Haloferax marinisediminis: one gene and its partners. The protein of the gene in region 1 binds, or shares a complex with, the protein of each later gene. Links are inferred from orthologs where the notes say so. Each region holds a gene or a part of one and is shown in the gene's direction. Other genes may lie near its edges.

What was found. The genes of interacting proteins can lie anywhere in the genome.
Region 2: GJR98_RS08560 (region 1) and GJR98_RS01805 share a complex: the UniProt entries of both Methanocaldococcus jannaschii proteins name them as parts of the RNA polymerase complex. The link is inferred for Haloferax marinisediminis from one-to-one orthologs.
Region 3: GJR98_RS08560 (region 1) and GJR98_RS01800 share a complex: the UniProt entries of both Methanocaldococcus jannaschii proteins name them as parts of the RNA polymerase complex. The link is inferred for Haloferax marinisediminis from one-to-one orthologs.

Annotation. Positions count from the first base shown.
Region 1 is NZ_WKJP01000001.1:1,643,770-1,648,088, reverse strand. Bases 960-3,682 are described here. They hold GJR98_RS08560 (RNA polymerase Rpb4 family protein), read left to right. Parts: upstream 960-2,004; coding sequence 2,005-2,361; downstream 2,362-3,682. Other genes in these bases: GJR98_RS08550 (16S ribosomal RNA methyltransferase A), read left to right, coding at 3,049-3,682; GJR98_RS08555 (DUF655 domain-containing protein), read left to right, coding at 2,415-3,005; GJR98_RS08565 (50S ribosomal protein L21e), read left to right, coding at 1,711-2,001; GJR98_RS08570 (cystathionine gamma-synthase), read right to left, coding at 960-1,587. Outside these bases: GJR98_RS08575 (hypothetical protein), read right to left, coding at 53-307; more of GJR98_RS08570, read right to left, coding at 427-959; more of GJR98_RS08550, read left to right, coding at 3,683-3,912; GJR98_RS08545 (mechanosensitive ion channel family protein), read left to right, coding at 3,916-4,319. UniProt on the Methanocaldococcus jannaschii protein: DNA-dependent RNA polymerase (RNAP) catalyzes the transcription of DNA into RNA using the four ribonucleoside triphosphates as substrates. This subunit is less well bound than the others.
Region 2 is NZ_WKJP01000001.1:337,523-340,347, reverse strand. It holds GJR98_RS01805 (DNA-directed RNA polymerase subunit H), read left to right. Parts: upstream 1-1,211; coding sequence 1,212-1,439; downstream 1,440-2,825. Other genes in the region: GJR98_RS01800 (DNA-directed RNA polymerase subunit B''), read left to right, coding at 1,436-2,825; GJR98_RS01820 (fluoride efflux transporter FluC), read left to right, coding at 126-482; GJR98_RS01825 (CrcB family protein), read left to right, coding at 1-129. UniProt on the Methanocaldococcus jannaschii protein: DNA-dependent RNA polymerase (RNAP) catalyzes the transcription of DNA into RNA using the four ribonucleoside triphosphates as substrates.
Region 3 is NZ_WKJP01000001.1:336,630-339,599, reverse strand. It holds GJR98_RS01800 (DNA-directed RNA polymerase subunit B''), read left to right. Parts: upstream 1-687; coding sequence 688-2,253; downstream 2,254-2,970. Other genes in the region: rpoB (DNA-directed RNA polymerase subunit B), read left to right, coding at 2,255-2,970; GJR98_RS01805 (DNA-directed RNA polymerase subunit H), read left to right, coding at 464-691. UniProt on the Methanocaldococcus jannaschii protein: DNA-dependent RNA polymerase (RNAP) catalyzes the transcription of DNA into RNA using the four ribonucleoside triphosphates as substrates. The Rpo2 subunit (Rpo2N and Rpo2C in this organism) is implicated in DNA promoter recognition and in nucleotide binding.

The DNA of each region.
Region 1 (4,319 bases):
CTTTTCCGCGAAACTGCATCCCGCTGAGCGACTGCGTTGGCGAGCGACCGTCTCAGCGGACTTCCATCAGGTAGAGGCCGACGACGACGCCGAAGAGTAACCCGTACAGGACGCCAAGCTGGAGCGATCCCACGATGAGACCTACGATTCCGCCGAGGAGGACACCGCCGGCGAGGCCGATACCGAACTGTTCGGCGCTGTGGCTCGTTCCCTCTCGGTCGTCGGAGTCGACGAATACGTGGTCGACCAGTTCTGGGGTCGGTTGTTGGACGAACTCTGCGCTCAGTGATGCTGACTCCTGGGACATATGTAATGATTCATCGTCATAGTCTATAACCCTTGCTCGGGTTCCCAGAAGTCGGAAACAACCGTTTCGATGCCCAGAACGGCGTTCTTCGAGGAGGAAATGAGAAGACGAGACCCCGGTCAGAACGCTTCGCCGAACGCCTGTTCGAAGTCTGCTTTCATGTCGTCGATGTGTTCGATGCCGACCGAGACACGGATGAGACCGTCGGTGAGTCCCGCTTCGAGACGTTCTTCGCGGGGGATGGCGGCGTGCGTCATCGCCGCGGGTTGCTCGATGAGACTCTCGACGCCGCCGAGGCTCTCGGCGAGCGTGAACACCTCGGTCTCTTTGACGACTGTCGACGCCTGTTCGAGCGTCCCGTCCAGTTCGAACGAGAGCATGCCGCCGAAGTCGTCCATCTGTTCGGCCGCGAGTTCGTGTTGCGGGTGGGAGTCGAGACCGGGATAGAACACTTCAGAGACGGCTTCGTGGTCGTCGAGCCACGCGGCGAGTTCACGGGCGTTGTCGCAGTGACGGTCCATGCGGACGGGCAGCGTCTTCGTCCCACGGAGGACGAGGAAGCAGTCGAACGGCGAGGGCGTCGCACCCACGGAGTTCTGGTAGAAGCCAATCTCCTCGTCGAGCTCCTCGTCGTCGGTGACGAGCGCGCCACCGACGATGTCGGAGTGGCCACCGAGGTACTTCGTCAGCGAGTGCGAGACGATGTCGGCACCGTGTTCGAGCGGGCGCTGGAGGTACGGCGTCGCGAAGGTGTTGTCGACGGCGCAGAGCGCATCGGCTTCGTGGGCGATGTCGGCCAGCGCTTCGATGTCGTTGACGCGCATGAGGGGGTTCGTCGGCGTCTCGACCCACACGAGTTCCGTCTCGTCGCGGACAGCGTCGCGGACGGCGTCGTGGTCGGTCGTCTCGACGAAGTCGAATTCGAGGTCGTACTTCTCGTAGACCTGCGTGAAGATGCGGTGTGTTCCCCCATAGACGTCGTTGCCGGCGACGACGTGGTCGCCCGCTTCGAGCAGGTTGAGGACGGTGTTGATTGCACCCATCCCCGAGGAGAACGCCCGGCCGTACGAGCCGCCTTCGAGCGCCGCGAGATTCGTTTCGAGGTCGGTCCGCGTCGGATTCCCCGTCCGAGAGTATTCGTAGCCACGGTGGTCGCCAGGGCCGTCCTGTACGTACGTGGAGTTCGCGTAGATTGGCGTCATGAGCGCGCCCGTCTCCTCGTCGGGCTCCTGCCCAGCGTGGATGGCGCGCGTCTCGATGCGTCGCTCGTCTTCGGTCATACGCGAACCCCCGCACCGACTCGGGTTAAGTCCGTCCCTCCGCCGCGACCACGCGGGAGATGCACACGCGCGGTTCGTAACGTGCAATTTATAATGGCGACGCAAGTACTCGTTCTCACGACTATGCCGAGCTCCAATGGTCCAATGAAGGGGACGCGAGGAAAGCTCTCGAACAAGCCGCGCGAGCGCGGTACTTCGCCGCCGCAGCGCTCTATCGCCGAATTCGACGAGGGTCAGAAGGTTCATCTCAACCTCGACCCGAGCGTGCGCGAGGGACGGTTCCACCCGCGCTTCAACGGCCTCACCGGTGAGGTCGTCGGGAAACAGGGCCGTGCGTTCAAGGTCCAGATCAACGACGGTGGCAAAGAGAAGCTGGTTATCGTCCGGCCCGCTCACCTGCGCGCCCAGCAGTAAGCGATGACCATCTTCAAAGAAAAGCTCGACGAGGAGTACCTGACCACGTCTGAGGTCAAAGAACTCCTCGCCGAGGTTGAGGCGGAACGCGCTGCCGACGAAGAGCGCGAGATGCGCTACGAGCTGGCGCGTGCAATCGAGCACGTCAACCGGTTCGCCCACCTCGACCCCGAGGAATCTCGCGAACTCGTCGAGGAGCTCGCCGAACTTGAGAAAGTCGACGCCCCCACCGCAATCAAAATCGCGGACCTCCTGCCGGAGTCCCGCGACGAACTGCGTGCGGTGTTCGCCCAGCAACGGTACGCACTCTCTGGCGACGAACTCGACGAGATTCTCAACGTCGTCGCCAAGTACGTCTGAACGGGCGACGGCGCGGCCAACTATTTAAATATAGCCTCGTCGTATCTACTGACATGACAGCTTCGGAGAGCGGCGACGCCGACGCAACGGTCGAGTACGCCGTGTTGCTCGACGTGCTCCGGCACGGGCGTCAAAATGATGGCCGACGACGGTTCGACGCAGAGCCCATCGCCTACGCGCTCGACGAGTCGAACTTCCGTCTCCTCGAGTTGACGCTGGCTGAAGACGCGGACGTGAGCATCGGCGACCGCGTCGTCGTCGCGCCAGTTGCAGACCGCGAAGTCGTCCAGAACGTCGAGCGGTTGTCGTACGGTGACCTCTCGAATACGGCGGACTCCGAATTAGAGTACGTCGTCCAGGACATTGTCGACGCCGACGAAGCACGCTTCGTGAACTTCTACAACGAGGCCCAACCGATTACGCTTCGCCTCCACCAACTCAACTTGCTCCCCGGTATCGGCAAGAAGCTGCGGGACAAGATTCTCGAAGAGCGGAAGCGCTACGGCCCGTTCGAGTCGTTCGACGACCTCCACGAGCGCGTCTCCGGGCTTCACCATCCGAAAGAGGTCATCGTCGAGCGCATCCTCGACGAACTCCACGACGACGACGTGAAGTACAAGACGTTCGTTCGAAACGACCAATAAGTGGAACGGGAGTTTTACCCGGCCGCACACGCTACCTCTGGCAATGACGAGCGACGGAAGCGAACAGGCTCGCGCGGCCGGCACACGCGACCCGGACGCGCTCATCCGCCGGGCAGGCGTCCGCGGTGACCCCGACCGAGACCAGCACTTCCTCGTCGACGACCGCGTCGTCGACCGAATCCCGACGTATCTCCCCGAGGACACAGACAAATCTCACATCCTCGAAATCGGTGGTGGACCGGGCGTCCTGACCGACCGACTCCTCGACGTCGCAGACCGTGTGACCGTCGTCGAACAGGACGGGACGTTCGCGGCGCATCTCCGCCGTGAGTTCGCCGACGAAGTCGAGGCGGGTCGCCTCACGGTCATCGAAGGCGACGCACTCGAGGTGGACCTCCCCGAGTTCACGGCGTGTGTCTCGAACCTCCCGTACGGCATCTCCTCGGAGATATCGTTCCGTCTCCTCCCGCGAGGAAAACCGCTCGTGCTCATGTTCCAGAAAGAGTTCGGCGAGCGGATGGCCGCCGACTCGGGAACGTCCGAGTACGGCCGCCTCTCGGTGAGCGCACAACACTACGGCGAGGTCGACGTCTGTGAAATCGTTCCTCGTGAAGCTTTCGCCCCCAAACCCGCTGTCCAGAGCGCCATCGTCCGCGTGACGCCGCGTGCGCCGGACTACGAGGTCGACGACGAGGAGTTCTTCCTCGACTTCGTGAAGGCGTTGTTCACCCAGCGTCGCAAGACGATTCGCAACGGGATTCGAAACACGCCACACATCTCTGGGTTGTCCGACCCCGACGCAGTCGTCGATGCCGCTGACGAAGACGTCCTCCGGAAACGCGCCGGAAACATGGCACCCGCAGAGTTCGCCGAACTCGCCCAACTGGCCGCAGACGTCGGCTTGTAAACTATGACACACCCCGTGTACGCCTCCCTTCTGTCCTCCATGTCTCCTCACACACACTCGATAGTCGCCCTCCAGAGCAACGCACCAATCGACTTTGCGACGTTGTTCCCGTCGGTCGAGTTGCGCATCGGCGCGAGCGCCCTGGCGCTCGCTGTAATCGTCGCCATCTGGTCGCTCGGTGCGCGACTGCACGACAGAGATTCCGAGAACGTCTCGTCGGCTATCTGGCACCTCGGCGTCACGCTGTTCCGCCTCGTCGGTGTCGTCCTCGGTGGAGTGTTCCTCTTTTCGGTCTGGTCGTCTTCGGGCGACATCGCCACGTTGTCCGAACAGTACGGACTCGGGACGGACACACTCGTGCAGATTGCCCTCTCTGCGGCGTTCCTCGTCGGTGCGTACGTCGTCAC
Region 2 (2,825 bases), 1.3 Mb from region 1 along the record:
TACAGCACCTTTGCCGTCCAGACCGCCGGCCTCACGATGACGGGCGGACTCCTCAACGTCGGCGCGAACTACGCACTCGGCTTCGCCGCTGCAGCGCTGGGCCTCGTCGTCGGAGGGAAGAAACTGTGAGCCTCTCGGCTACGTCCGTCGTGTTCGTCGGCCTCGGCGGGATGCTCGGTGCCGTCTCCCGACACGTCGTCGACCAACAGATCGTCGGCAAGTGGAGTACCTTCACTGTCAACGTCCTCGGGAGCATCGCACTGGGGTTCGTCGTAACCGCGCCGGTCGGTGACCCACTCGCGACGCTCGCCGGAACTGGATTCTGCGGGGCGTTCACCACCTTCTCCTCGTTCGCCGTCGGTGTCGCCGAACTCCTCGACGTGGGTGACTACCGGACGGCGGCGCGCTACGCCTTTGGGACGTTGTTGGCGGCGTTGATTGGGGTGGCGATTGGCGGTGCGATGGGCGGTATCGTCGGCTAACGTCTCGCCCGTCGAGGGGGCTAGTAGTTCAGCAGGCTCTCGGGGAGGCGAAAGCCGGTGTTGTCTCGTTCGAATTCGAACGAATCTACGACTGCATCGAGTGTCAGAGGTCCGTAGACGTGTGGGAACGCACATCGTCTGTTGGTTGATGGGTAATAGTTCGCCCGCCCACGCTCGCAACGCTTCGCGTTGCTCGCTGGTTCAAATCCCTTTGTCTGGCGTTTACAGCACGAAGAGGGTCGCGACGCGACGAGACGCGTCGCTTGGCCTGTGACGTTCGGAAAAGCGCCCGAGGCGGGATTTGAACCCGCGTCACGACCGTGACAGGGTCGTATGATGGGCCACTACACCACCCGGGCTTACTGAAGTGAGTTGTCGGATACGGAGAGCGCCCGAGGCGGGATTTGAACCCGCGTCACGACCGTGACAGGGTCGTATGATGGGCCACTACACCACCCGGGCCCTCCGTCTGCAATCATTCGTAGCCGAGGTTTATAGATAAGACTTACCATCTCGATTGCCCTTGGCGTGCGGTACCGCGATTCTTGCCCCGAAGACATTTATATCGCTATACCCCATGCCAATACGTGACGATTCGCGCATCTCCGGTGCGTGACCTCCGATAGCCCCGCTTTTCGTAGACGCAGTTAACAAGGGTTAAATGGGTGGCTCCCAAAATCTGCCGTAGTATCCCGTGACAGCTTCTTCCAGCACCCAGCAGCACCATACATGGTAGACGTAAGCCAACACACACTGGTTCCAGAACACACTGTCCTCGACGACGAGGAAGTCGAGAGTGTGTTACAGGAGTACAACGTCGAGAAGACGAATCTCCCGAAAATCAAGAGGAAAGACCCGGCGCTCCCGGACGATGCAGAGCCCGGTGACGTCATCAAGATTGTCCGGAATTCGCGAACGACCGACAAAGCAGTCGTATACCGACTGGTGATCGAATGAACCGACAAGCGCGACGCGAGGTCTCTCGCAAGTACTTCTCTGAAGAACGGCTCGCTGAACATCACTTCCGCTCGTTTAACGCGTTCCTCGAACGCGGCATGTCCGAGGTCGTCGAGGAGAAGGCGACCATCGAGACCGACATCGGTGACAAAGAGGGCGAAGAACCGGTCTACGTCGAACTCGGTGGCGTCCGCGTCGAGACGCCCCGTGTCCGCGAAGCCGACGGTTCCGAGGAACTGCTCTTCCCGCAGGAAGCGCGCCTGCGCAACATCACCTACTCCGCCCCCGTGTTCATGGAGATGTCCATCGTCCGCGGCGGCGAAGAAGAAGAGGAAGTCGTCGTCGACACGGCAGAGACCAAGGTCGGTCGGATGCCCATCATGGTCGGCTCCTCGAAGTGTAACATCGCAGAACTCACCGACGAGGACCTCGTCGAAATCGGTGAAGACCCCGTCGACCCCGGTGGCTACTTCATCGTCAACGGCTCCGAGCGCGTGCTCATGACCTCGGAGGACCTGGCGCCGAACAAGATTCTCGCCGAGTACGACACGAAGTACGGCGACGAGATTCAGGTCGCCAAGACCTTCAGTCAGCGCCGTGGCTACCGCGCACTCGTTCTCTGTGAGCGCAACCGCGAAGGACTCCTCGAAGTGTCGTTCCCATCTGTCTCGGGGAGCGTCAACTTCGTCACGCTCGTCCGCGCACTCGGACTCGAATCCGACGAGGAAATCGTCCACCGCGTCTCCGACGACCCGGAGATTGTGAAGTTCATGCTCGAGAACCTCGAAGAGGCCGACGTTCAGACCCAAGAACAGGCCATCGAGGCACTCGGAAAGCGCGTCGCTGGCGGACAGGGCAAGAACTACCAGCTCAAGCGCGCCAACTACGTCATCGACCGCTACCTCCTTCCGCACCTCCACGAAGAAGGTGCCGAAGAAGAGGAAGTGCGCATGAACAAGTCGTACTACCTCTGCCGCATGGCCGAGGCGTGTTTCGAACTCGCACTCCAGCGCCGCGAGTCCGACGACAAAGACCACTACGCCAACAAGCGCCTCAAGGTGTCCGGCGACCTGATGAAGGACCTGTTCCGGACGGCGCTCAACAAGCTCGCACGCGACGTGAAGTACCAGCTCGAGCGTGCGAACATGCGTAACCGTAATCTCACGGTCAACACCGTGGTTCGGTCTGACGTTCTCACCGAACGTCTCGAACACCCCATCGCGACGGGGAACTGGGTTGGTGGCCGCTCCGGCGTCTCCCAGCTCGTCGACCGCACCGACTACATGGGTGTGCTGTCTCACCTGCGCCGCCTTCGCAGTCCGCTTTCGCGGTCGCAGCCTCACTTCGAGGCACGCGACCTGCACGCGACCCAGTGGGGTCGCATCT
Region 3 (2,970 bases), 1.3 Mb from region 1 along the record:
GCCTGTGACGTTCGGAAAAGCGCCCGAGGCGGGATTTGAACCCGCGTCACGACCGTGACAGGGTCGTATGATGGGCCACTACACCACCCGGGCTTACTGAAGTGAGTTGTCGGATACGGAGAGCGCCCGAGGCGGGATTTGAACCCGCGTCACGACCGTGACAGGGTCGTATGATGGGCCACTACACCACCCGGGCCCTCCGTCTGCAATCATTCGTAGCCGAGGTTTATAGATAAGACTTACCATCTCGATTGCCCTTGGCGTGCGGTACCGCGATTCTTGCCCCGAAGACATTTATATCGCTATACCCCATGCCAATACGTGACGATTCGCGCATCTCCGGTGCGTGACCTCCGATAGCCCCGCTTTTCGTAGACGCAGTTAACAAGGGTTAAATGGGTGGCTCCCAAAATCTGCCGTAGTATCCCGTGACAGCTTCTTCCAGCACCCAGCAGCACCATACATGGTAGACGTAAGCCAACACACACTGGTTCCAGAACACACTGTCCTCGACGACGAGGAAGTCGAGAGTGTGTTACAGGAGTACAACGTCGAGAAGACGAATCTCCCGAAAATCAAGAGGAAAGACCCGGCGCTCCCGGACGATGCAGAGCCCGGTGACGTCATCAAGATTGTCCGGAATTCGCGAACGACCGACAAAGCAGTCGTATACCGACTGGTGATCGAATGAACCGACAAGCGCGACGCGAGGTCTCTCGCAAGTACTTCTCTGAAGAACGGCTCGCTGAACATCACTTCCGCTCGTTTAACGCGTTCCTCGAACGCGGCATGTCCGAGGTCGTCGAGGAGAAGGCGACCATCGAGACCGACATCGGTGACAAAGAGGGCGAAGAACCGGTCTACGTCGAACTCGGTGGCGTCCGCGTCGAGACGCCCCGTGTCCGCGAAGCCGACGGTTCCGAGGAACTGCTCTTCCCGCAGGAAGCGCGCCTGCGCAACATCACCTACTCCGCCCCCGTGTTCATGGAGATGTCCATCGTCCGCGGCGGCGAAGAAGAAGAGGAAGTCGTCGTCGACACGGCAGAGACCAAGGTCGGTCGGATGCCCATCATGGTCGGCTCCTCGAAGTGTAACATCGCAGAACTCACCGACGAGGACCTCGTCGAAATCGGTGAAGACCCCGTCGACCCCGGTGGCTACTTCATCGTCAACGGCTCCGAGCGCGTGCTCATGACCTCGGAGGACCTGGCGCCGAACAAGATTCTCGCCGAGTACGACACGAAGTACGGCGACGAGATTCAGGTCGCCAAGACCTTCAGTCAGCGCCGTGGCTACCGCGCACTCGTTCTCTGTGAGCGCAACCGCGAAGGACTCCTCGAAGTGTCGTTCCCATCTGTCTCGGGGAGCGTCAACTTCGTCACGCTCGTCCGCGCACTCGGACTCGAATCCGACGAGGAAATCGTCCACCGCGTCTCCGACGACCCGGAGATTGTGAAGTTCATGCTCGAGAACCTCGAAGAGGCCGACGTTCAGACCCAAGAACAGGCCATCGAGGCACTCGGAAAGCGCGTCGCTGGCGGACAGGGCAAGAACTACCAGCTCAAGCGCGCCAACTACGTCATCGACCGCTACCTCCTTCCGCACCTCCACGAAGAAGGTGCCGAAGAAGAGGAAGTGCGCATGAACAAGTCGTACTACCTCTGCCGCATGGCCGAGGCGTGTTTCGAACTCGCACTCCAGCGCCGCGAGTCCGACGACAAAGACCACTACGCCAACAAGCGCCTCAAGGTGTCCGGCGACCTGATGAAGGACCTGTTCCGGACGGCGCTCAACAAGCTCGCACGCGACGTGAAGTACCAGCTCGAGCGTGCGAACATGCGTAACCGTAATCTCACGGTCAACACCGTGGTTCGGTCTGACGTTCTCACCGAACGTCTCGAACACCCCATCGCGACGGGGAACTGGGTTGGTGGCCGCTCCGGCGTCTCCCAGCTCGTCGACCGCACCGACTACATGGGTGTGCTGTCTCACCTGCGCCGCCTTCGCAGTCCGCTTTCGCGGTCGCAGCCTCACTTCGAGGCACGCGACCTGCACGCGACCCAGTGGGGTCGCATCTGCCCGTCTGAGACGCCAGAAGGGCCGAACTGTGGTCTGGTGAAGAACTTCGCGCAGGCGATGGAGCTCTCTCAGAACGTCGAAGACGAACAGGCACTGAAACGAGAACTTGCGTCGATGGGTGTCGAGGGTATCCCCGGCATCGACAGCATCGACCCCACACCTGCAGACGACTAACATGGCTCAGGCACAGCGAGAAGCGAAAGTATACGTCAACGGTAGTCTCGTCGGGACGCACCCCGACCCCAACCAACTCGCAGCGCAGATTCGCGAGGCACGTCGCCGCGGCGACGTCAGCCAGATGGTGAACGTCTCCGTCAAGGAGCGCACCCGCGAAGTGATCATCAACGCGGACGCCGGGCGTGCCCGTCGTCCCCTCATCGTCGTCGAAGACGGTGAACCGCTGCTCACGGACGAACACGTCGAAGCACTCGAAAACGACGAACTCGACTTCGAGGACCTCGTCGACCGTGGACTCGTCGAGTTCATCGACGCCGAGGAAGAAGAGGACATCTACGTCGGCGTCGACGAAGACGAACTCAACGAAGACCACACCCACCTCGAAATCGACCCACAGCTCATCTTCGGTATCGGTGCCGGGATGATTCCGTACCCGGAACACAACGCCTCGCCGCGTATTACGATGGGTGCAGGGATGATGAAGCAGTCGCTGGGGATTCCGGCCGCGAACTACCGTATCCGCCCGGACACCCGCCAGCACCTCATGCACTACCCACAGCTCTCGATGGTCAAGACCCAGACCACGGAGCAGATTGGGTTCGACGAGCGCCCGGCTGCACAGAACTTCGTCGTGGCCGTGATGTCCTACGAGGGGTTCAACATCGAGGACGCACTCGTCATGAACAAGGGCTCTGTCGAACGTGCCCTCGCTCG